2 regions of the Escherichia albertii genome follow, and region 1 is predicted to be linked to the other one. Evidence: predicted binding sites of a transcription regulator. Region 1 holds the regulator's gene; the other holds the start of a gene.
What was found. Region 1 encodes PurR, which represses purine synthesis genes. Its sites were predicted from a motif close to CANGCAAACGTTTGCNTG; they were not measured.
Positions count from the first base shown of each region.

Region 2: the regulator PurR is predicted to act here: its motif matches at 3,431-3,448, upstream of carA (glutamine-hydrolyzing carbamoyl-phosphate synthase small subunit).

Region 1 is NZ_CP117568.1:686,817-699,420, reverse strand. It holds gene punC (purine nucleoside transporter PunC) at 1-436, opposite strand, end outside; gene punR (DNA-binding transcriptional activator PunR) at 549-1,481, shown strand; gene purR (HTH-type transcriptional repressor PurR) at 1,478-2,503, opposite strand; gene cydH (cytochrome bd-I accessory subunit CydH) at 2,802-2,891, shown strand; gene sodB (superoxide dismutase [Fe]) at 3,183-3,764, opposite strand; gene mepH (peptidoglycan DD-endopeptidase MepH) at 3,892-4,719, opposite strand; gene grxD (monothiol glutaredoxin 4) at 5,054-5,401, shown strand; gene PS053_RS03305 (ATP-dependent helicase) at 5,452-10,077, opposite strand; gene rnt (ribonuclease T) at 10,170-10,817, opposite strand; gene gloA (lactoylglutathione lyase) at 10,919-11,326, opposite strand; gene nemA (N-ethylmaleimide reductase) at 11,407-12,504, opposite strand; gene nemR (DNA-binding transcriptional regulator NemR) at 12,541-12,604, opposite strand, start outside.
Region 2 is NZ_CP117568.1:3,771,854-3,784,457, forward strand. It holds gene ispH (4-hydroxy-3-methylbut-2-enyl diphosphate reductase) at 1-863, shown strand, start outside; gene rihC (ribonucleoside hydrolase RihC) at 929-1,843, shown strand; gene PS053_RS18295 (DUF805 domain-containing protein) at 1,866-2,231, shown strand; gene dapB (4-hydroxy-tetrahydrodipicolinate reductase) at 2,391-3,212, shown strand; gene carA (glutamine-hydrolyzing carbamoyl-phosphate synthase small subunit) at 3,668-4,816, shown strand; gene carB (carbamoyl-phosphate synthase large subunit) at 4,834-8,055, shown strand; gene caiF (carnitine metabolism transcriptional regulator CaiF) at 8,315-8,710, shown strand; gene caiE (carnitine operon protein CaiE) at 8,794-9,384, opposite strand; gene caiD (crotonobetainyl-CoA hydratase) at 9,391-10,176, opposite strand; gene caiC (crotonobetaine/carnitine-CoA ligase) at 10,286-11,839, opposite strand; gene caiB (L-carnitine CoA-transferase) at 11,912-12,604, opposite strand, start outside.

The DNA.
Region 1 (12,604 bases):
CCAGAGCAGGAGAAAGCCCAACCAGCGGCATGATGGTTGCAAAAATGCGATTCACTTTTTGTGAAGGATAGTAGTCCGTCACCAATGCTTGCCAGATAACTGCCGCGGCACAGACCCCAACAGCCTGTACAAAACGCAATACCAGCAGAGTGGCGGCGTTTTCTACCCACAGCATGCCTAAACTACCCAGAGCAAAAATCGTTAAACCGATTAGTAACACGGGCTTACGACCATAACGGTCAGAGAGCGGCCCCCATAGAAGCTGGGCAGCGGCGAAACCAGCAAGGAACAGACTAAGGCTGGCACTGACGGCAGACGCAGGCGTTTGCAGATCGGCCTGAATGGCGGCAAAAGCGGGCAGATACATATCGGTTGCCAGAAAACCGAGTACGCTCAAACCCGCCAGCCAGACTAAAAATCTTTTCCCAGGTTGCATGTATATTCTCTAAATTCTTCAATTAAACACCGCCGCAAAGTGTAGGGAGTGAAATTCCTGTTGTGAAACGGTAATATTTGATGACTGGTTTCAAAAATTTTGCAGGCAAACTATGTGGTCAGAATATTCTCTCGAAGTTGTTGATGCGGTAGCGCGAAATGGCAGTTTTAGCGCTGCAGCCCAGGAGTTGCATCGCGTTCCTTCCGCTGTCAGCTATACCGTGCGTCAACTGGAGGAGTGGCTGGCGGTGCCGCTTTTTGAGCGCCGTCACCGTGATGTGGAATTGACCGCTGCCGGAGCGTGGTTTTTAAAAGAGGGGCGTTCTGTTGTCAAAAAAATGCAGATCACCCGCCAGCAATGTCAGCAAATTGCCAACGGCTGGCGCGGACAGTTAGCCATCGCGGTGGATAATATTGTCAGGCCAGAGCGTACTCGTCAGTTGATCGTTGATTTTTATCGCCACTTTGATGACGTCGAGCTTCTGGTTTTTCAGGAGGTATTTAATGGCGTCTGGGATGCGCTTTCCGACGGGCGTGTCGAACTGGCGATTGGCGCGACACGAGCGATTCCGGTCGGAGGACGTTATGCCTTCCGTGATATGGGGATGTTAAGCTGGAGTTGCGTTGTCGCCAGCCATCATCCACTGGCGTCTATGGCGGGGCCGTTCAGCGATGATACGTTGCGTAATTGGCCGTCATTGGTGCGCGAGGACACCTCACGAACGTTGCCAAAACGTATTACTTGGCTGCTGGATAACCAAAAAAGACTTGTAGTGCCTGACTGGGAGTCGTCAGCAACGTGTATTTCCGCTGGATTGTGTATTGGCATGGTGCCGACGCATTTCGCCAAACCGTGGCTTAACGAGGAGAAATGGGTAGCACTGGAACTGGAAAATCCATTCCCTGATTCGGCATGTTGTCTGACCTGGCAGCAGAATGATATGTCACCAGCATTGACCTGGCTGCTGGACTATCTGGGGGACAGCGAGACTCTTAATAAGGAGTGGCTACGGGAACCGGAAGAGGCTCCCGTAGTGAACGATTAGCGACGGTAGTCGCGGAACGGGCCGTCAGCTACGGAGCGGCGTTCAATAAGGCGTGGATGAACTTCAATGGACTGCGGTTCTTCGCGTTTGTTGACGATACGATCTAACAGCATGTTGAATGCCGTTTCACCCAGTGAATCTTTCGGCTGATGGATAGTAGTCAACGCCGGGGTAAAATAACGAGCGTTGCGCACATTATCATAACCGATCAGCGAAACATCCTGCGGCACGCGCAGACCCATTTCGTCAGCGGCGCAGAGTGCGCCCATCGCCATAATATCGCCACCACAGAAGACGGCAGTAGGGCGGTGTGATTGCGACAGGATTTGCTGCATGGCGCGATAACCGGATTCCGGCTCAAAGTCACCTTGTACAATCCAGTTTTCCGGCACCTTGATCATGGCTTCTTCCATTGCCTTCATAAAGCCAGCCAGACGGCCAGCACCGGTGTTGCGCTCCAGAGGGCCAGGAATAACGCCGATTTCGCGATGGCCGCGTTCAATCAGATAGCGTCCAGCCATGTAGCCGCCTTCAAACGCGTTATCGATGACCGCATCGGTAAAATCTGCTTTTGCTTCCCCCCAGTCCATCACCACCATCGGAATATGACGGTACTCTTCCAGCATTGCCAGTAGCGGTTCTGGATACTCAGAACACATAACCAGAAGGCCATCAACGCGTTTTTGCGCCATCATCGACAGATAGGCACGCTGTTTCTCAAGATTGTTCCACGCATTACCCAGAATCAGGGTATAGCCTTTCTGGAAGCAATTTTTTTCAACTGCTTCAATAATTTCGGCAAAATAGGCCGCTTCGCTGCTGGTCGCCAGCAAACCGATAGACTTGGTGTGGTTAACCTTCAGGCTACGCGCCACCGCGCTAGGGGAATAGTGTAATTCTTTAATCGCTGCCCACACGGCATTGCGCGTTTCTTCAGCGACGAAACGTGTTTTGTTAATTACGTGTGATACAGTTGTAGTGGAAACGTTTGCTCGTTTCGCTACATCTTTTATTGTTGCCATTCCATTTCACTCCAGACCCTAACTTCAGCTCCTGCAAAATCGCAAGGTAAACGTTTGCCTTTACACACCTTACGCACAACAAAAATGTTGCGGTACGCCGAAAAAACGACACGGAGCGTCAGAAAGGGGTCAATGGCCAGTACGCAAATAGTATAAGCGTGGAATTTTGGCCGATCTTGACGAAAAGGGGAAGTGGTAAAAGCACTTATCATAATAAATGCCGGGAGATTTTTTCATCGCAGTGTGTAAAAATGCGTAATATCACTTTTTGTGTGGTAATAAGAAAGGAGAAAACTTGATGAGCACCGACCTTAAATTTTCACTGGTAACAACTATTATCGTTCTGGGTTTGATCGTGGCCGTGGGTCTGACAGCCGCGCTGCACTGATTTCCTCCCGAGGGAGCTTATGTTCCCTCACATCCTCTTTCCTTTGTTAGCAAAATGACCGAGCGTTCAGTTAATGGTTTTGTTACTGCTGATGTTTGTGTCAGCCAGAAAATGACCCGAAGCAGTTGGTGTTGCCAACAGTTAATAAAACAAAAACGCAGAAGGCGTACCTTCTGCGTTACAGGTTACTGATAAAATGCAATTTATTGCGCCGGATACACTGTTAACGCCTCATTTGCGCAGGACTGATTAGCGTAGTGCATCAGGCAATGTTGCATTTGCCATCAGTGATTATGCGGCGAGATTTTTCGCCACGAACGCCCAGTTCACCAGCGCCCAGAAGTGTTCCAGGTAGCCAGGGCGAGCATTGCGATAATCGATGTAATAAGCGTGTTCCCAGACATCAACGGTCAGCAGCGGAGTTGCATCGGTGGTCAGCGGAGTTCCGGCGTTAGAGGTAGAAACGATAGCCAGTTTGCCGTCGCTATTTTTCACCAGCCAGGTCCAGCCGGAGCCGAAGTTTTTGATGGCAGCATCAGTAAACTGTGCTTTGAAATCGGCAAAGCTGCCAAAAGACGCGGCGATAGCGTCAGCCAGTTCACCTGTCGGTTCGCCACCCGCGTTTGGCGCCAGGCAGTTCCAGTAGAAAGTGTGGTTCCAGACCTGGGCAGCGTTGTTAAATACGCCACCTTCAGAGCTACGAATAATCTCTTCCAGTGATTTACCTTCAAACGCGGTGCCTTTGATCAGGTTGTTCAGATTAGTGACGTAAGTCTGATGATGTTTGCCGTAGTGATACTCGATGGTTTCCGCAGAAATGTGCGGTGCCAGAGCGTCTTTAGCATATGGTAGTGCAGGTAATTCGAATGACATTGCTACTCTCCTTTATTATTAATTGGTATACGCACAATAGCCTTATTGTGAGTACGGATAGGGTAGCAAATTAAAAGGTGAGACAAAAGATGAACTTACCCTGTTGCCGTAACAACAGGGTAAAGTTTTAGCGAAGTGTTTTGGGGGTCATTACCCGACGAGCGCCAACATAGTGGCGCTGCCAGTAATCTTCGCTTAAAGAAGTGATTTGGATTTCCTGGCCACTGCGCGGAGACTGAATAAACTTGCCATTGCCGACATACACGCCTACGTGATCGGCGGTGCCACGGCCCTGGGTGCGGAAGAAGACCAGATCACCGTTTTTCAGTTCACTGCGATCGATTGGTGCCGCGTCGCGCAGGTGATACATTTCATTGGCGGTGCGCGGAATGCGGATCTTCACCAGATCTTTATAGGCGTAATAAACCAGTCCACTGCAATCAAAACCGGTACGTGGCGAGCTGCCGCCCCAACGATACGGCTTGCCAATTTGCTGCATCAGTTTATTCATTGCCACTTTTGTGGCTTTTTGTACTTTTGCTTTGTGTGCGTCGGCAATGGTTCCGGGTATGGCATTTTTGACTTTCACACAATGCGATTTATAACCCTTACGTTTGGTGCACTTTTCCGTAAAGCTGGCTGACGCCGTTTTATTGACAACGTGTTTGCTGCGAGTTTTGGCGTTTTTAGAAGCGGTAACGGAGGATTTTTTAACGGAAGAAGCGGTTTTGCTTTTGGTCGTACTTTTACTGGCGGCTTTTTTGGCTGTTTTCTGGCTGGCTTTATTGCTTTTCCTGGTGGTTGCCGTGCTTTTCTTTTTGTCTGCTTTTTTGGTGATATGAGTGGTGGCAGAGCTCTCCCTGGCTTGCTTGGAAGCATGGGCCATAGGCGTAAAAGGCAGGGTGGTAAAAAGTAAAGCACAGAGCGTGATCGAAATACGGTTTATCCGCGCCACTGAGCGTCCCTCTGTTAAGGCAGGTCTATCATGCCTGCGTCTGATTTACAAAACCCGATGATTCTAATGCATAGAGGAAGAGAAAGTTAATAGCTTTTATTGTTAAAAAATACGTTTCGTCGGCGAGCGCAAAAAAAAGCAGCAGCGAAAGCTAAAAATGGTCACAAATACGTCAGTTTGCAGCGTGTCAGAATAGAAATGGATATTTGGAATGCAACTTATATGGCGAAGGGATAAAATAGCAAAAGCGTGATGAAAATGTTATTTTCCGTTGCCGCACTGACCCGCTACAATGTCAGATTACTGCCGTCAAGAAGTTTGAGGAAGCAAGACAATGAGCACCACTATCGAAAAAATTCAACGCCAGATTGCTGAAAACCCGATCCTGCTATACATGAAAGGTTCACCGAAACTGCCAAGCTGTGGTTTCTCTGCCCAGGCAGTCCAGGCGCTTGCCGCATGTGGCGAACGTTTTGCCTATGTTGATATCCTGCAGAACCCGGATATTCGTGCGGAACTGCCGAAATACGCAAACTGGCCGACTTTCCCGCAGCTGTGGGTTGACGGCGAGTTGGTAGGCGGCTGTGATATCGTGATCGAAATGTATCAGCGTGGCGAGCTGCAGCAGTTGATCAAAGAAACTGCCGCTAAATATAAGTCTGAAGAACCGGACGCTGAATAATCAGCCCCGCAATACTGACGGATGTGAAATCAACATCCGTCAGAGCCTTCCTATCCCCAGTCCAGCCCCTGTGGCGAGCTGGAAAATCCCGCTCCCCGCAACAACGTAAATATTGGTGTTTGCCGCACCGGTTGATCATTCACTTCTGTCAGTGTAAAGCGCAATCGTGGTTCGCGTTGCAGCGCGGTTGCCAGCGCCTGAAAAACGTCAGGCGGTAGTAATTCATCTTTTTCCTGCCAGACCAACATTTTCTTACCGCCTTGCGCCAGATAGAGCACCAGCTTGCCGCCGTAAATGACCACCAGCGCACCGGCCCGACGCGTTGGAACCAGCGTCGCCGGATGTGCAGGCCAGGGCAGCAGATTTCCCCACACATTCGCAGGATCGTTGGCAGAGAGCGCCACTGGTGTGTATTGTTGCGGCTGTGTGGCAGATGTGACCAAATCGCGCAGACGGTCAATAGTCAGATGGTCAGCAAATTGTGCGCCCCCCAGACCGTCGACAAATCGACCGCGCATAATCCGCCCGGAATCTTCCATACTGCGGCAAAGCGTCTGCATTGATGGAAAACCGCCAGGAATATTTTCGGAAATCACTGCTTGACGGCTGATGATGCCATAGCGGTCGAGCATATTTTCCGTTAGTGCCAACATCCGTTCGGTGTCGTTCAGTGCCGCCACCTGCAATAATGACCAACGCCCGGCCAGTTTCGGTGCGTTGTAAGAAACCAGCGGCGCCACTGGCAAGGCCGCTGGGGCATAACCAGAGCGGTCCCGGCGTAATCGACCACCGCGACGTGCCGAAGAGCGGACGTTTGAACTGCTGCGAGTAAGCGCGCGCAAAGGCGCCCAGATATCGCTGGTTATCATCCCTTGCCAGACTAAATCCCACAGCGCTTCTTGTAACGCTGAAGCATCGACTTGTTGACCGCACTCTTCACGTACCCGCTGACCGATTTGCTGGGCAAACCAGGCACCGCCGCCAGCCAGCACGGCGATAATCGCTTGCTGAATGGTTGAACGTGTTGAGTCATCGCTTTTTATAACAGTAAGCGATTCTGCAGCATATTCTTGCAAATGCAGCGCTACCAGACCGTCATCGTCGCCTAATTTTTTTTGCCCGGACCAGATAACCGCACCGGTCGCCAATAGTTCATCGAGCATCTCGGGCGAATAATCGCGCACGCGGGCGGGCAGGATCTGACTTTCCCACAGCGAGGCGGGTAAACCGACGCCGGCAAGTTGTTCGATAACTCGCATGACGCCGTCCACACCTTCATAAACGCCCACTGATGCTGAGGTAAAAAGCGCCGGACTCCCATCGGTGGCGGGAAGTACGCCCTGACGTTCCAGCAATAAACGTGCATAGACGATGGCTGAAACCGGGCGTGTGGCTTCTCTGGCGGCCTGCAGCGAACGTAAACGCAGACGACGAAAAACGTCATCGCTTACCCAGACGTCTTGTTGCAGATTCATCGCCAATCCCTGTTCACGTAATTGATGGAGTTGCTCTTCGACAACAGTAATGCCGAGACCAATTTGACGGGCAAGCTGTTCAGTCGTCACAAGGGTATGGTGCTGGAGATAGCGTAAGAAGAGATCGCGAAGCGGGTGGCTGACACGGTGCTGGTAGATTTCCGGCAATGATGTCGGTAATTTTACGCCGAGGGCGTCTCGTAACCTGGCGGCATCATCCATGCAGGCCAGACACTCCTGACCAGCAATCATCGCCGGGAAGATTCTTTTTGCCGTGAGAAGATTTTCCAGATACGTCTCAATTTCTTCACGGCTGCCCGTATGTCGTTGCATCAGGTCATCAACGGTCATTGGCCCCAGCTCGCGCAGCAGGTCGAACAGACCTTCTTCTCCTTTCGCTTTTCTGTCGGGAACTCGCCGTTGCAACTCTTCTTCAACTTGACGAATCACCAGAGGATCAAGCAATTCACCAGGATTGGCTTGCCCGAGTAAATTGCGCAACAACTCACTGTCCAGAGACAGCACCGATGCCCGTCTTTCTGCCAGTGGGATATCACCCTGGTACATAAACTCCGCAACGTAACCGAACAACAGGTTAGCGGCAAAAGGCGAGGGTGTGGAGGTTGTCACATCAGAGATTTGAATTTCGCCGCCGTTCAGGCGACGCATTAGACGCTCCAGCGCGGGAAGATCATAAACATCCTGCAGGCACTCGCGCAGGGTTTCCAGAATGATCGGGAAATCGGGATATCCCCGGGCAATTTCCAGCAACTGGCTGGCGCGTAGTCGTTGTTGCCAGAGCGGGGTGCGATGCCCCGGAGTGCGACCTGGCATCAGCAATGCCCGGGCGGCGCATTCACGAAAGCGGGCGGCGAAAAGGGCTGAGCTGCCCACTGCTTCGCGGACAATTTGCAGTAGTTTTTCCGATTCAAACAGGAAAATAGCGGCGTCAGGTAGTTTGCCATCGGTGTCAGGAATACGAGCAACAATGCCGTCATCACTGGCGACGACAGAGGCGTCTGCGCCCCACAGTGCATGTATCCGCCCGGCAATTGCTAATGCCCACGGTTCATGCACTCTGCGGCCATAAGGCGAGTGCAAAATAATCCGCCAGTCGCCAATTTCATCACGACAGCGTTCGAGGACCAGATGGCGGCTTCCTGGGACAATCTCCGTAGCATTGCGCTGTTCGTTAATTAGCCCCTGAATATTGGCGCGCGTATTTTCTTCCCCCAGCCACGGAGGAATATTTCCGGCAAAGAATTCGTTATTCGCCAACTGATGGAGAAAATCGCCGATCATCTCCCCCAATTCCGCAGGACGGTCGTTACCTTCGCCACGCCAGAAAGGAAGTCTGGCAGAACGACCTGGCGCAGGGGTAACGATCACCTGGTCGCGGGTGATTTGCTGGATCCGCCATGAGGTCGCGCCCAGAGTGATAATGTCATTCACCCGTGATTCATACACCATCTCTTCGTCCAGTTCGCCGACACGCCGCGAGCCGCTCTGTTCTTCGCCTTCCGGTAATAGCACGCTGTACATGCCACGATCAGGTATCGTGCCGCCGCTGGTCACTGCCAGTAGTTGTGCGCCGGGGCGCGCGGTTAATATTCCGGTTTCCCGGTTCCAGACAAGTTTTGGTCGGAAAGCGGAAAAGTCACCGGATGGGTAGCGACCGCAGAGCATATCCAGCGTGGCGTCAAAAATACGCCGTGGCAAATCTTTCCACGGTGCAGCGCGGCGGACGCGGGCGTACCACTCATCAACGTGTAAGGCATCCATCGCAGTGGCGGCAACGGTTTGCTGCGCCAACACGTCGAGAGGATTATGCGGCGGAGTCAGATTCTCCAGTTTGCCAGCAAACATACACTCCACAATAACTGCAGAATCGATTAAATCGCGCCGGGTACGGGGGAAAAACAGTCCTTTAGAAACGCCACCAACCTGATGTCCGGCGCGCCCGATACGCTGTAAACCACTGGCAACAGAAAGCGGCGTTGCCACCTGAATGACCAAATCTACCGCGCCCATGTCAATCCCCAGCTCGAGGCTGGAGGTTGCGACCACGCAGCGCAATTCACCCGATTTCAGCGCCTGTTCTGTTATGGCGCGTTGTTCCTTAGAGACGGAACCGTGATGTGAGCGGGCAATAAAAACATCGCTGCTTTGGACGCGGTTAGAGGTTGCGCCAGTGGTCGACTCGAAATGGACCGCATCAGCGGCGATAGCCGGGGAGCGCTGTAATCGTGCGGCGTAAAGCTCATTCAGCCGAGCCGTCAGTTTTTCTGCCAGTCCGCGGGAATTAGTAAAGACAATGGTCGAGCGATGGCGCAAAACTTCATCAAGGATGCCGGTTTCAATATATGGCCAGATGGAGCCTTCTTTGCCTGCGTGGCTGTCTTCGCCAGTGCCGCTGGCGACCGATGAGACATCATCCATATTGGCGACCGGTACGACGATGCGGATCTGCGGATGCCTTGCTGCTGGAGGATTGACTACCGTAACCGGGCGGTCGCCGCCGAGAAACTCCGCGACGTCGTTAGCTGAACGTACCGTGGCAGAAAGACCAATTCGCTGTGCTGATATATTAAGTAATGCGTCAAGTCGTTCCAGACTCAATGCCAGATGTGCGCCGCGTTTACTTCCCGCCACGGCATGGACTTCATCAATAATTACCGTTTCGACGCCGCGTAGCGTTTCGCGAGCGCGGGAGGTCAGCATCAGATAGAGGGATTCTGGCGTAGTGATCAAAATATCCGGGGGATTGCGGGTTAGTTTGCTGCGTTCCTGTGCGGGAGTATCGCCAGTTCTGATACCCACACGGATGTTCACTTCCGGTTCTCCGCGCCGACGTCGCTCATCAGCGATGCCTTGTAATGGGATCTGTAAATTGCGCTGAACATCGGTACCTAAGGCCTTAATTGGCGAAATGTAGAGGATACGCGAGGTTTTATGCTGGTGTGCTTCACTGGCGGTGTCTCCGCCTTCGCGGAAAAGTCGATCAAGGGCGTAGAGAAAAGCTGCCAGCGTTTTCCCGGAGCCAGTCGGCGCAATTACCAGCGCATGTTCGCCTCTCGCCGCTACATTCCAGGTCTGTGACTGGACGGTGGTCGGTTGCCTGAATGCACGGAGAAACCAGTTGTGGGTTGCCGATGAAAAAAGGTCCGGCAGGGATGATGTGGGATTTGGGTTATCTGCCATTGGCGCTATTCCCCGTGAGTATCATACATGATGCGTGGAATAGCCTCACTATAGATGCCTGAATCATGGCATGTCATCAGGCATCGACTCGATTACACCTCTTCGGCGACAGGCAGCGGCCAGCCTCCCAGACGTTTCCAGCGATTGACGATTTCACAAAACAGCACGGCAGTGCGTTCGGTATCGTACAGTGCGGAGTGCGCCTGGTTGCTGTCAAACTCCATACCTGCGGTCTGGCAAGCTTTTGACAACACCGTCTGCCCAAGCGCCAGGCCAGCCAGCGCCGCGGTATCGAAAGTGGCGAAAGGGTGGAATGGATTACGTTTCAGTGAGGCGCGTTCTGCGGCGGCCATCATAAAGCTGTGGTCGAAATTAGCATTGTGCGCCACCATAATGGCACGGTTACAGCCGCTCGCTTTAATGCCTTTACGTACAACTTTGAAAATTTCATGCAGCGCCTCGTATTCACTGACCGCGCCACGCTCTGGATCGTTCGGGTCAATGCCGTTAAAGGCGAGGGCCTCCGGCTGCAAATTAGCGCCGACAAACGGTTCGACGTGGAAATGTAATGTGGTGTCCGGCATCAGCCAGCCTTGTTCATCCATTTTCAGGGTGATGGCGGCAATCTCGAGCAGCGCATCGGTTTTGGCATTGAACCCGGCTGTTTCAACATCGATCACAACAGGATAAAAACCACGAAAACGGTCGCACAGACCGGTAAGTTGAGCGTTATCGGACATCAGATTCTCTTAATACGGAAAAATTGCAGCGCGCATTATGACAAATATTATTCGCCGATGCAGTAAGATGCGGGCGTGATGAGTTCACGCCCGACAGGAGATTAGTTGCCCAGGCCGCGACCAGCGTCTTTCTCTTCGATCAATTCAATTTTGTAACCGTCAGGATCTTCCACAAACGCGATAACCGTAGTACCGCCTTTTACCGGACCAGCTTCACGGGTAACGTTACCGCCGTTCTGACGAATTTTTTCGCACGCTTCGGCGGCGTTATCGACGCTAAGCGCAATATGACCATAAGCGGTGCCGAGTTCGTATTTATCGACGCCCCAGTTGTAGGTCAATTCAATGACCGCCTCTTCGGTTTCCGGGCCGTAGCCAACAAACGCCAGTGAGTATTTGTATTCCGGGTTTTCGCTGGTACGCAGTAATTTCATGCCCAGCACGTTGGTATAAAAATCGATGGAACGTTGCAGATCGCCAACGCGCAGCATGGTATGAAGAAGACGCATCTTTATATCCTCAAAATGGCTAACAGATTCAAAAAGTTGTTTTAGTATAGCGGCGGCTTTGCGCCGCTCGCAATGTTGGATTACAGCGTGGGGTAATCGGTATAACCTTCCGCGCCGCCGCCATAGAAACTTTCAGTGCGCTGTGGGTTAAGCTCGGTTTTGCGCTGCAAGCGGGCGACCAGATCCGGGTTTGCAATCCAGTCACGACCAAACGCCACTGCATCAATTAACCCTTTGCCGATCAGTGTTTCGGCTTTTTCTACCGTGTATGCGCCAGCGCCGATAATCGGGCCGCGGAAACGGGCGCGTACTTTTTCACGGAAAGCATCGGTATACGGTTTGCCGCCAGCCCAGTCTGGTTCGGACATATGCAGATAAGCAATGCCGCGTTTCCCCAGTTCCTCAATCAGATACAGCGCATCGGCTTCTTCATTCGGACCATTATCGGTGTTCTGGAACGTACCGATTGGTGAAACACGAATACCAATGCGATCGGCGCCCCATTCTTCAATCCCGGCATCGACCACTTCCAGCACCAGACGTGCGCGATTTTCCACACTCCCGCCGTACTGATCGGTACGATGGTTTGAAGAAGGTGAAAGGAACTGATGCAGTAAATAACCGTGAGCAGAGTGGAGTTCCACCAGATCAAACCCGGCTTCACGAGCGTTAGCGATGGCCTGGCGGAAATCATTAACGATGCCAGGAATTTCTTCCAGTTCCAGTGCACGCGGCATGGACGTATCGACACGGATTGCCTGACCGTTTTCATCACGCAGAGAAGTTCGGGTGCCAGCACTAAGCGCAGACGGTGCCACAGGCGCCTGACCACCTGGCTGCAAGCTGGCGTGAGAAATGCGACCGGTGTGCCACAGTTGCACCGCAATGTGGCCGTGTTCAGCATGAACGCCAGCGGTGATTTTCTGCCATGCGGTAACTTGCTCCGGGCTATGAATGCCTGGCGCACCGGCATAGCCTTTTGCCTGGGCAGAAATTTGTGTGGCTTCACTGATAATCAAACCGGCGCTGGCGCGTTGGCGATAATATTCCGCCATCAACGGGGTAGGGATGTCACCCGGTTCAATACTGCGCAGACGCGTCAGTGGCGCCATAAAAATACGGTTTGCTGCCGTGATCGCGCCCACTTTCAGTGGGGAATACAGTTTTTCAGATGACATAAAGGCTCCCGGTCTTCTGGTGATAAAAAAAGCCTACTAAACGGCAGGCGTCGCAAGAATGGTTTTTACATGTGCCAACGCGTTTTCCAGTGGCTCGAAA
Region 2 (12,604 bases), 1.6 Mb from region 1:
GCGCACCGATATATGTCCGCCACGAAGTGGTGCATAACCGCTACGTGGTCGATAGCCTGCGCGAGCGTGGCGCTATCTTTATTGAGCAGATTAGTGAAGTGCCGGACGGCGCGATTCTGATTTTCTCCGCGCACGGTGTTTCTCAGGCGGTACGCAATGAAGCGAAAAGCCGCGATCTGACGGTATTCGACGCGACCTGTCCGCTGGTGACCAAAGTGCATATGGAAGTCGCCCGCGCCAGTCGCCGTGGTGAAGAGTCAATTCTCATCGGTCACGCCGGTCACCCGGAAGTAGAAGGTACGATGGGCCAGTACAGCAACCCGGAAGGGGGAATGTATCTGGTCGAATCGCCGGAAGATGTGTGGAAACTGACAGTCAAAAATGAAGGGAAGCTTTCTTTTATGACCCAGACCACCCTGTCGGTGGATGACACATCCGATGTGATCGACGCGTTGCGTAAACGCTTCCCGAAAATCGTCGGGCCGCGTAAAGATGATATTTGCTATGCCACCACCAACCGTCAGGAAGCGGTACGCGCTCTGGCGGAGCAGGCGGAAGTGGTGTTAGTGGTGGGGTCGAAAAACTCTTCCAACTCCAACCGCCTGGCAGAACTGGCGCAGCGCATGGGTAGACACGCATTTTTGATTGACGATGCAGCAGACATCCAGGAAGAGTGGGTGAAAGGCGTCAATTGTGTTGGCGTGACCGCCGGCGCATCGGCCCCGGATATTCTGGTGCAGAATGTGGTTGCACGTTTACAGCAGCTTGGCGGCGGCGAAGCTATTCCGCTGGAAGGCCGCGAAGAAAACATCGTTTTCGAAGTGCCGAAAGAACTGCGTGTGGATATTCGTGAAGTCGATTAAGTCATTAGCAGCCTAAGTTATGCGAGAATGCCGGTCTTGTTACCGGCATTTTTTATGGAGAAAATATGCGTTTGCCAATTTTTTTAGATACCGATCCCGGTATCGACGATGCTGCGGCAATTGCCGCCGCGCTTTTTGCCCCTGAGCTGGATCTTCAGCTAATGACTACCGTTGGAGGCAATGTTTCCGTACAGAAAACTACCCGAAACGCGCTGCAACTGTTGCATTTCTGGAATGCGGATATCCCTCTCGCTCAGGGGGCTGCCGTGCCGTTGGTGCGTGCGCCGCGCGATGCATCGCATGTTCACGGCGAATCAGGCATGGAAGGTTACGACTTCGTTGAGCACAACCGAAAACCATTAGAGAAACCAGCCTTTCTTGCTATTCGGGATGCGTTAATGACAGCTCCAGAGCCTATTACGCTGGTGGCAATTGGCCCGTTGACCAATATTGCGTTACTGCTCTCGCAATGCCCGGAATGCAAACCGAATATTCGTCGCCTGGTGATCATGGGGGGGTCAGCGGGGCGTGGTAATTTAACACCAAATGCCGAGTTTAATATTGCTGTCGATCCTGAAGCTGCTGCTCAGGTCTTCCAGAGTGGGCTGGATATTGTGATGTGTGGTCTGGACGTCACCAATCAGGCGATGTTAACCCCGGAGTATCTCTCCACGTTGCCTGAATTAAATCGCACCGGAAAAATGCTCCACGCGCTGTTTAGCCACTATCGCAGCGGCAGTATGCAAAGCGGTCTGCGAATGCATGATCTCTGTGCCATCGCCTGGCTGGTGCGCCCGGACTTGTTCACTCTCAAACCGTGTTTTGTTGCGGTGGAAACTCAGGGCGAATTTACCTCCGGTACTACGGTTGTGGATATTGAAGGTCGCATGGGTAAACCCGCCAACGTTCGGGTGGCGCTGGATCTGGACGTGAACGGCTTTCGCCAGTGGGTCGCTGAGGTCTTAGCCCTGGCAAAGTAATTGCAGAGCAAGGAGGTGCTTAATGACGTATGGAGAAGCGTATTTAGCGGGGTGGAAGAATATCTTTAATTATAAAGGCGTTGCCACCCGCTCTGAGTTCTGGTCGTTTATGAGTGGTAGTGTCGCTATCTGCTTGCTGCCGCTTTTATGCTGGTGGTGTGCGGCAACAATTGACCGTGATTACGGTGTTTTCCTTTTTTATGCGCTGCCCGTTTCATTTCTCTTAACGTTGATTTTTGCTGTACCAGCGATAGCGTTAGTCGTCAGAAGGATGCACGATATCGGGCATTCGGGGTGGTGGTTTGCTATTGTCGTGTTGATCCCTTTTACGGGCATATTTCTGCTAATAATGTGCTGCCTGCCGTCAAAATCACAAAACCAGGCATAATGCCAGAGGGCATGACGTGGCCGTTTTTGCGTCATGCCTTCCACTGATATCCCTCCCTGTTTATCATTAAATTCTAATTATCGGCGTTTTTGGCTGGCGGCGTAGCAATGCGCTGGTTACTCTGAAAACGATCTATGCAATTAACAAAAGAGAATAGCTATGCATGATGCAAACATCCGCGTTGCCATCGCGGGAGCCGGAGGACGTATGGGCCGCCAGTTGATTCAGGCGGCGCTGGCATTAGAAGGCGTGCAGCTTGGTGCGGCGCTGGAGCGTGAAGGATCTTCTTTATTGGGCAGCGATGCAGGCGAACTGGCAGGAGCCGGAAAAACCGGTGTTATCGTGCAAAGCAGCCTCGATGCGGTAAAAGATGATTTCGATGTATTTATCGATTTTACCCGCCCGGAAGGTACGCTGAACCATTTGGCTTTTTGCCGCCAGCACGGTAAAGGGATGGTGATTGGCACGACAGGTTTTGACGAAGCAGGAAAACTGGCGATTCGTAATGCCGCTGAAGATATTGCGATTGTCTTTGCCGCCAACTTTAGTGTCGGTGTTAACGTCATGCTTAAGTTGCTGGAGAAAGCGGCGAAAGTGATGGGGGACTATACCGATATCGAAATTATTGAAGCACATCATCGGCATAAAGTGGATGCGCCATCAGGTACTGCGTTGGCAATGGGAGAGGCGATTGCCCACGCTCTGGATAAAGAGCTGCAAGATTGCGCCGTTTACAGTCGTGAAGGCCATACCGGTGAACGTGTGCCAGGTACTATTGGTTTTGCAACTGTACGGGCGGGGGACATCGTTGGTGAACACACTGCCATGTTTGCTGATATCGGCGAGCGCCTGGAGATTACCCATAAAGCTTCCAGCCGTATGACCTTTGCTAACGGTGCGATAAGATCGGCATTGTGGCTAAATGGCAAGAAAAGTGGTCTTTTTGATATGCGAGATGTGCTTAAACTCAATGGTTTTTAATAGCAAAACTATTGTTTTTGCACAAAAACAATAGTTGTATATGCATGATTGCAAAGGGCTTTTGTTTTTAGCCCTTTTATTTTTGTCGTTATGTTTTAAAATTTTCAGTAAGTGCTAAAAATAACCTCTTTTACCTTCTGTTTTTGTTGTTTTAATGTAAATTTTGACCATTTGGTCCACTTTTTTCTACGTGTTTTTATTTCATGCAATCTTCTCGTTACGCAAGCGTTTTCCAGACAATGTTATGTGATATTTTTATCGCTTAATGCCTGTAAAACATGCATGAGCCGCGAAATGATATAAAAAATCCCGTCATTAAGTTGACATTTAACCCACTTATCTCCAGAATGCCGCCGTTTGCCAGAAATTCGTCGGTAAGCAGATTTGCATTGATTCACGTCATCATTGTGAATTAATATGCAAATAAAGTGAGTGAATATTCTCTGGAGGGTGTTTTGATTAAGTCAGCGCTATTGGTTCTGGAAGACGGAACCCAGTTTCACGGTCGGGCCATAGGGGCAACAGGTTCGGCGGTTGGGGAAGTCGTTTTCAATACTTCAATGACCGGTTATCAAGAAATCCTCACTGATCCTTCTTATTCTCGCCAAATCGTCACTCTTACTTATCCTCATATCGGTAATGTCGGCACCAATGAAGCCGATGAAGAATCCTCTCAGGTACATGCCCAAGGTCTGGTGATTCGCGACCTGCCGCTGATTGCCAGCAACTTCCGTAATACCGAAGACCTCTCTTCTTACCTGAAACGCCATAACATCGTGGCGATTGCCGATATCGATACCCGTAAGCTGACGCGTTTGCTGCGTGAAAAGGGCGCACAGAATGGTTGCATCATCGCGGGCGATAACCCGGATGCGGTGCTGGCATTAGAAAAAGCCCGCGCGTTCCCAGGTCTGAACGGTATGGATCTGGCAAAAGATGTGACCACCGCAGAAACCTATAGCTGGACACAAGGGAGCTGGACGCTGACCGGCGGCCTGCCAGAAGCGAAAAAAGAAGACGAGCTGCCGTTCCATGTGGTGGCTTATGATTTCGGCGCCAAACGCAATATCCTGCGTATGCTGGTGGACAGAGGCTGTCGCCTGACCATCGTTCCGGCGCAAACCCCGGCTGAAGATGTGCTGAAAATGAATCCAGACGGCATCTTCCTCTCCAACGGTCCTGGCGACCCGGCACCATGTGATTACGCTATTACCGCCATCCAGAAATTCCTCGAAACCGATATTCCGGTATTTGGTATCTGCCTCGGCCATCAGTTGCTGGCGCTGGCCAGTGGTGCGAAGACCATCAAAATGAAATTTGGTCACCACGGCGGCAACCATCCGGTTAAAGATGTGGAGAAAAACGTGGTGATGATTACCGCCCAGAACCACGGTTTTGCGGTGGATGAAGCAACATTGCCTGCAAACCTGCGCGTGACACACAAATCCCTGTTCGACGGTACGTTACAGGGGATTCATCGCACCGATAAACCGGCATTCAGCTTCCAGGGCCACCCTGAGGCCAGCCCCGGTCCGCACGACGCCGCGCCGTTGTTCGACCGCTTTATCGAGTTAATTGAGCAGTACCGTAAAACCGCTAAGTAATCAGGAGTAAAAGAGCCATGCCAAAACGTACAGATATAAAAAGTATCCTGATTCTGGGTGCGGGCCCGATTGTTATCGGTCAGGCGTGTGAGTTTGACTACTCTGGCGCGCAAGCATGTAAAGCCCTGCGCGAAGAGGGTTACCGCGTCATTCTGGTGAACTCTAACCCAGCGACCATCATGACCGACCCGGAAATGGCCGATGCAACCTACATCGAGCCGATTCACTGGGAAGTGGTACGCAAGATTATTGAAAAAGAGCGCCCGGATGCAGTGCTGCCGACGATGGGGGGTCAGACGGCGCTGAACTGTGCGCTGGAGCTGGAACGTCAGGGCGTGCTGGAAGAGTTCGGCGTCACTATGATTGGTGCCACCGCTGACGCGATAGATAAAGCAGAAGACCGTCGCCGTTTCGACGTGGCGATGAAGAAAATCGGTCTGGAAACTGCGCGCTCCGGCATCGCACACTCAATGGAAGAAGCGCTGGCGGTTGCCGCTGAAGTGGGTTTCCCGTGCATTATTCGCCCATCCTTTACCATGGGCGGTAGCGGTGGCGGTATCGCTTATAACCGCGAAGAATTTGAAGAAATTTGTGCCCGCGGTCTGGATCTCTCCCCGACCAAAGAGCTGCTGATTGATGAGTCGTTGATAGGCTGGAAAGAGTACGAGATGGAAGTGGTGCGTGATAAAAACGACAACTGCATCATCGTCTGCTCTATCGAAAACTTCGACGCGATGGGCATCCATACTGGTGATTCCATCACTGTAGCGCCAGCGCAAACGCTGACCGACAAAGAATACCAAATCATGCGTAACGCCTCGATGGCGGTACTGCGTGAAATCGGCGTTGAAACCGGCGGTTCTAACGTCCAGTTTGCGGTTAACCCAAAAAACGGTCGTCTGATTGTTATCGAAATGAACCCGCGTGTATCCCGTTCTTCGGCGCTGGCGTCGAAAGCCACCGGCTTCCCGATTGCCAAAGTGGCAGCGAAACTGGCGGTCGGTTATACCCTCGACGAACTGATGAATGACATCACTGGCGGTCGCACTCCGGCTTCCTTCGAACCGTCTATCGATTACGTTGTGACGAAAATTCCTCGCTTCAACTTCGAGAAATTTGCCGGGGCTAATGACCGTCTGACCACCCAGATGAAATCGGTTGGCGAAGTGATGGCGATTGGTCGCACCCAGCAGGAATCGCTGCAAAAAGCCCTGCGCGGCCTCGAAGTTGGCGCGACGGGTTTCGACCCGAAAGTCAGCCTTGATGACCCGGAAGCGCTGACTAAAATCCGCCGTGAACTGAAAGACGCTGGCGCAGAGCGTATCTGGTACATCGCCGATGCCTTCCGCGCAGGCCTGTCTGTGGATGGCGTGTTTAATCTGACTAACATCGATCGCTGGTTCCTGGTACAAATCGAAGAACTGGTGCGTCTGGAAGAGAAAGTGGCAGAAGTGGGTATCACTGGCCTGAACGCTGACTTCCTGCGCCAGTTGAAACGTAAAGGCTTTGCCGATGCGCGTCTGGCAAAACTGGCGGGCGTACGCGAAGCGGAAATTCGCAAGCTGCGTGACCAGTATGACCTGCACCCGGTCTACAAGCGCGTGGATACTTGTGCGGCAGAGTTCGCCACTGACACCGCGTACATGTACTCCACCTATGAAGAAGAGTGCGAAGCGAATCCGTCTACCGACCGTGAAAAAATTATGGTGCTGGGTGGCGGTCCGAACCGTATCGGTCAGGGTATCGAGTTCGACTACTGCTGCGTACACGCCTCGCTGGCGCTGCGTGAAGACGGTTATGAAACCATCATGGTTAACTGTAACCCGGAAACCGTTTCCACCGATTACGACACTTCCGACCGTCTCTACTTCGAGCCGGTAACCCTGGAAGACGTGCTGGAAATTGTGCGTATTGAGAAGCCGAAAGGCGTTATCGTGCAGTACGGCGGTCAGACCCCGCTGAAACTGGCGCGCGCGCTGGAAGCTGCTGGCGTACCGGTTATCGGTACCAGCCCGGATGCCATCGACCGTGCGGAAGACCGTGAACGCTTCCAGCACGCGGTTGACCGTCTGAAACTGAAACAACCGGCGAACGCCACCGTGACCACCATTGAAATGGCGGTAGAGAAGGCGAAAGAGATTGGTTACCCGCTGGTGGTGCGCCCGTCTTACGTTCTCGGCGGTCGCGCGATGGAAATCGTTTACGACGAAGCCGACCTGCGCCGCTACTTCCAGACGGCGGTCAGCGTGTCTAACGATGCGCCGGTATTGCTGGACCACTTCCTCGATGACGCGGTAGAAGTCGATGTGGACGCCATCTGCGACGGCGAAATGGTGCTGATTGGCGGCATCATGGAACATATCGAACAGGCGGGCGTGCACTCCGGTGACTCCGCATGTTCTCTGCCAGCGTACACCTTAAGCCAGGAAATACAGGATGTGATGCGCCAACAGGTGCAGAAACTAGCCTTCGAATTGCAGGTGCGCGGCCTGATGAACGTGCAGTTTGCGGTGAAAAACAACGAAGTCTACCTGATTGAAGTTAACCCGCGTGCAGCGCGTACCGTTCCGTTCGTCTCCAAAGCGACCGGTGTACCGCTGGCGAAAGTGGCGGCGCGCGTGATGGCAGGTAAAACGCTGGCTGAGCAGGGCGTGACCAAAGAAGTTATCCCGCCGTATTACTCGGTGAAAGAAGTGGTGCTGCCGTTCAACAAATTCCCTGGCGTTGACCCGCTGTTAGGACCAGAAATGCGTTCTACCGGGGAAGTGATGGGCGTGGGTCGCACTTTTGCTGAAGCGTTTGCCAAAGCACAACTGGGTAGCAACTCCACCATGAAGAAACACGGTCGTGCGCTGCTCTCTGTGCGTGAAGGTGACAAAGAGCGCGTGGTGGACCTGGCGGCAAAACTGCTGAAACAGGGCTTTGAACTGGATGCGACCCACGGTACGGCGATTGTGCTGGGCGAAGCGGGCATCAATCCGCGTCTGGTAAACAAGGTGCATGAAGGTCGTCCGCACATTCAGGACCGTATCAAGAATGGCGAATATACCTACATCATCAACACCACCTCAGGTCGCCGCGCAATTGAAGATTCCCGCGTGATTCGTCGTAGTGCGCTGCAATATAAAGTGCATTATGACACCACCCTGAACGGTGGTTTTGCCACTGCGATGGCGCTGAATGCCGATGCGACCGAAAAAGTTATTTCGGTACAGGAAATGCACGCACAGATCAAATAATAATGTGTTATGGCGGATATTTTTTATCCGCTATTTTGATCGAATAACGAATACGGTTCTCTGCTGAGGACCGTTTTGTTGCCTATAAAGCAAATCTTTCTTGGAATTTATATTTTTGATGGCATAAGCAGGATTTAGCTCACACTAATCCACAGTTAAGTTGCATACTATCGATATATCCACAATTTTAATATGGCCTTGTTTTATTCATTCCGAACAAGTCATAGCCAGATTTTTAATTTGTGAAACTGGAGTTTGTATGTGTGAAGGATATGTTGAAAAACCACTCTATTTGTTAATCGCCGAATGGATGATGGCTGAAAACCGGTGGGTGACAGCAAGAGAGATTTCTATCCATTTCGATATTGAACACAGCAAGGCGATTAATACCCTGACTTATATTCTGTCGGAAGTCGCAGAAATAAGCTGCGAAGTTAAGATGATCCCTAATAAGCTGGAAGGGCGGGGATGCCAGTGTCAGCGGTTAGTAAAAGTGGTTGAGATTGATGCGCAAATCTATGCGCGTCTGCGGCATAACAGTCGGGAAAAATTAGTGGCTCTGAGAAAGACGCCGCGTATTCCAGCCGTTCCGCTTACGGAGCTGAATCGCGAGCAGAAGTGGCAGATGATGTTGTCGAAGAGTATGCGTCGTTAATTTAATTTCGTTGATACCGTGCGGCCTGGTTGCCGGATGCGATGCTGGCCCATCTTATCCGGCCTACGGGGTATCCGGCGGTGTTATCGTTTTGGCGCAACATCCGTCGTCCCCTGCAAACGGGGACGATTTTCCTCCATTTGTGTCAATGGCTGTGTTTCTCGTAACGCTGTATGGCAGCGTCCAACCAAATCCTGGTACTCTTTGGTATTCAACCGCTTCCAGTGCAACTCGTCATCACGAACACTGCGTACCGCGCGGGCTGGCGTGCCCATCAATAACTGGCGTTTCTCGCCACTAAAACCCGCTTTGACAAAGCTCATGGCGGCAACAATGCTTTCTTCGCCAATGACTGCGCCATCCATAATTACGCTGTTCATCCCGACCAATGCATCACGACCAATCACACAGCCATGCAGAATAGCACCATGACCGATATGGCCGTTCTCCCCCACAATGGTGTCGGTATCGCAGTAGCCGTGCATGATGCAACCATCCTGAATATTGGCCCCCGCTTGCACGATCAACCGCCCGTAATCACCGCGCAGTGAGGCGAGGGGACCGATGTAAACACCGGCTCCCACAATCACATCACCAATCAATACCGCGCTGGGATGGACAAACGCCGTAGGATGAACCACAGGAATTAATCCTTCGAAGGCGTAGTAGCTCATCTATTGTTAACGCCCTTTCCATACCGGATCGCGCTTCTCGGCAAACGCCAGCGGCCCTTCAATGGCATCTTCCGAATGCAGAACCGATGGATAGTGTTTCAGTACGCCGCTGCGAATATAACGATATGCTTCCTCCACGGGCATTTCACTGGTGGCGCGGTAGATCTCTTTCAGCGCCGCAATTGCCAGCGGGGCGCTGTTAACCAGTTGTTGTGCCAGTTCGCGGGCGTTATCCATCAGCTCCGCCTGGCTAACCACGCGGTTGACTACCCCCCAACGCAGCGCCTCTTCTGCGCCCATTCTTCTGCCGGTCATTATCATTTCATTAACGATGGCAGGTGGTAGGATCTTCGGCAGACGCAGCACGCCGCCGCTGTCTGGAACGATGCCCAGTTTGGCTTCCGGCAGGGCGAAGCTGGCGTTATCCGCGCAGACAATAAAATCTGCGGCCAGCGCCAGTTCAAAGCCGCCGCCAAAGGCATATCCGTTCACGGCGGCGATGACCGGTTTGTCGAGATTAAAAATTTCGGTTAAACCCGCAAAACCCCCCGGACCGAAATCAGCATCCGGCACTTCGCCTTCCGCTGCCGCTTTTAAATCCCAGCCTGCGGAAAAGAATTTCTCTCCGGCACCGGTAATGATGGCGACGCGCAATTGCGGATCGTCACGGAAATTAAGAAATACTTCGCCCATTTCAAAGCTGGTTTTTGCATCAATGGCATTCGCTTTTGGACGATCAAGGGTAATTTCCAGAATTGATCCATTGCGGGTCAGATGTAATGATTCACTCATTCCTTTTCTCCATTTTGGCTTTTTCAGGGACGATAACGCCCCTGCAAAGAATGCATATTATTTTTAGAACGTGATTATTAGTTGGCAGGGTAGTTCCCTGCCGTTTCATTTATTTCAGATTCTTTCTGATTATTTTCCCCGAGCAATTACGCGGCAGATCGGTTCTGATCTCCAGATAAGACGGCACCTTAAATTTCGCCATATTTTGCTCGCAGAAACAGAAGAATTCTTCTTCACTTAATGTTTCACCCTCATTCAGCACGACAAATGCTTTGATGGCTTCATCGCGAATAGCGTCTTTAATACCTACAACCACAATGTCCTGAATTTTCGGATGCGTGGAGATAATATTTTCCAGCTCCACACAGGAGACGTTCTCTCCGCCGCGCTTAATCATATTGCAGCGGCGATCGACGAAGTAAAAAAAGCCCTCTTCGTCGCGGTATCCCGTATCGCCGGTATGCAACCAGCCATCGGCTTCCAGGACTCTGGCGGTGGCCTGCGGATTGAGAAAATATTCTTTGAAGATGGTTTTCCCTGGTTCGCCTTTTATGCAGATTTCTCCGATTTCACCTGCCGGGAGCGGGCGATTGTGATCGTCGCGGATCTCCGCTTCGTAGCAAAATCCCGCCCGACCAATCGACGGCCAGCGACGTTTATCGCCGGGGCGATCGCCGATAATGCCCACAATGGTTTCCGTCATCCCGTAAGACGTCAGCAAGCGGACGCCGAAGCGTTCACAAAAAGCGTCTTTTTCCTGCTCTGACAGGTTGAGATAAAACATCACTTCCCGCAGGCAGTGTTGCCTGTCATTCGCAGAAGGTGGTTGTACCATCAGGGTACGGATCATCATCGGAATACATTCGGTAACGGTGGCACGGTACTTCTGTACCTGTCCCCAGAAGGCGCGGACGCTGTATTTCTCGACCAGCACAAAGGTGGCCCCGGCAGAAAATGCCGCCATTGCCGCAGTACACTGGCAATCGATATGAAATGCAGGCATTACCGTCAGATAGATGTCATCATCACGCAGTGCGCACTGCCAGGCGGAGTAATATCCGGCAAAGCGCAGATTGTAATGGGTAATTACCACCCCTTTCGGGCGAGAGGTTGTACCGGAGGTAAAAAGAATTTCCGCCGTATCGTCGGTCGATAGCGGCGGTGCATAGCACAAGGTGGCTGGTTGTTGATTTTTTAGTTGAGTAAACGAACTTATGCCGTCATCAGCGGGAATCTCCACATCTGTCAGACAGATATGCCGTAGCTGTGTTTCGTCTTCCTGCTGAATCTGCTGATACATAGGATAAAATTGTGCGCTGGTTACCAGCAGACACGCCTGGCTGTTTTGCAGGATCCACGCGCTCTCTTCGCGCAGCAGGCGAGCGTTAATCGGCACCATAATCGCGCCGATTTTTGCCAGTCCGAACCAGCAAAAGATAAATTCCGGGCAGTTGTCGAGATGTAGTGCAACCTTGTCGCCTTTGCGAATTCCCAGCGTATAAAACAGGTTTGCCGTGCGGTTAATTTCCTGATTTAACTCAAGATAACTATACCGGTTGACGTTCCCACTACTGGATTCACAAATTAGCGCCGTTTTATGACCGTAAACGTCCGCCAGATCGTCCCACATTTGACGTAGATGTTGTCCGCCAATGATATCCATTGCACCTCTATCCATTTTGTTCGTTTGTGATTGGGCGGGCGCGCGTCGGGCAAATCGACGCGCGCCGCGCGTTTAATCCTCAACTTTGGCCAGACCTTTGTTGACCAACTCCTGGATGTCGTTTTCGCTGTAGCCGATATTTTTCAAAATGGCGGCGGTGTCCATGCCGTGTGATGGCATACCGCGCCAGATTTGGCCTGGGTTATTTTTGAATTTCGGCATCACGTTCGGCCCTTTGCAGGTGCGTCCGTCCATCGTTTGCCACTGGGTGATCGACTCGCGAGCGATATACTGTGGATTGTTTTCCAGCTCCGGTACGGTCAGCACTTTGGCACAGGCGATATTCAGTTCCGCAAAGCGTTCTTTCACTTCAGCGATAGTGTGCGCTGCCAGCCAGGCATCGAGTTTCTCTTCTACCAGCGGACCGTAAGGACATTCGATACGGTGGATAAGCTGGGTGCCTTCCGGGATTTCTGGCGTGCCGAGCAGGTGCGCGAGGCCAATATCTTTAAAGCATTCTTCAATTTGGGTAATGCCTACCAGTTCCATCACGATGTAGCCGTCGGCGCATTTGTACAGGCCGCAACCGGCGTAGTAGGGATCTTTCCCTTTGGTCATGCGAGGGCACATTTCACCGCCGTTGAAGTAATCCATCATGAAGTACTGGCCCATACGCAGCATCACTTCATACATGGCGATGTCGATACTTTCGCCTTTGCCGGTTTCGCGCACTTTATGCAGTGCTGCCAGCGCCGCCGTGGTGGC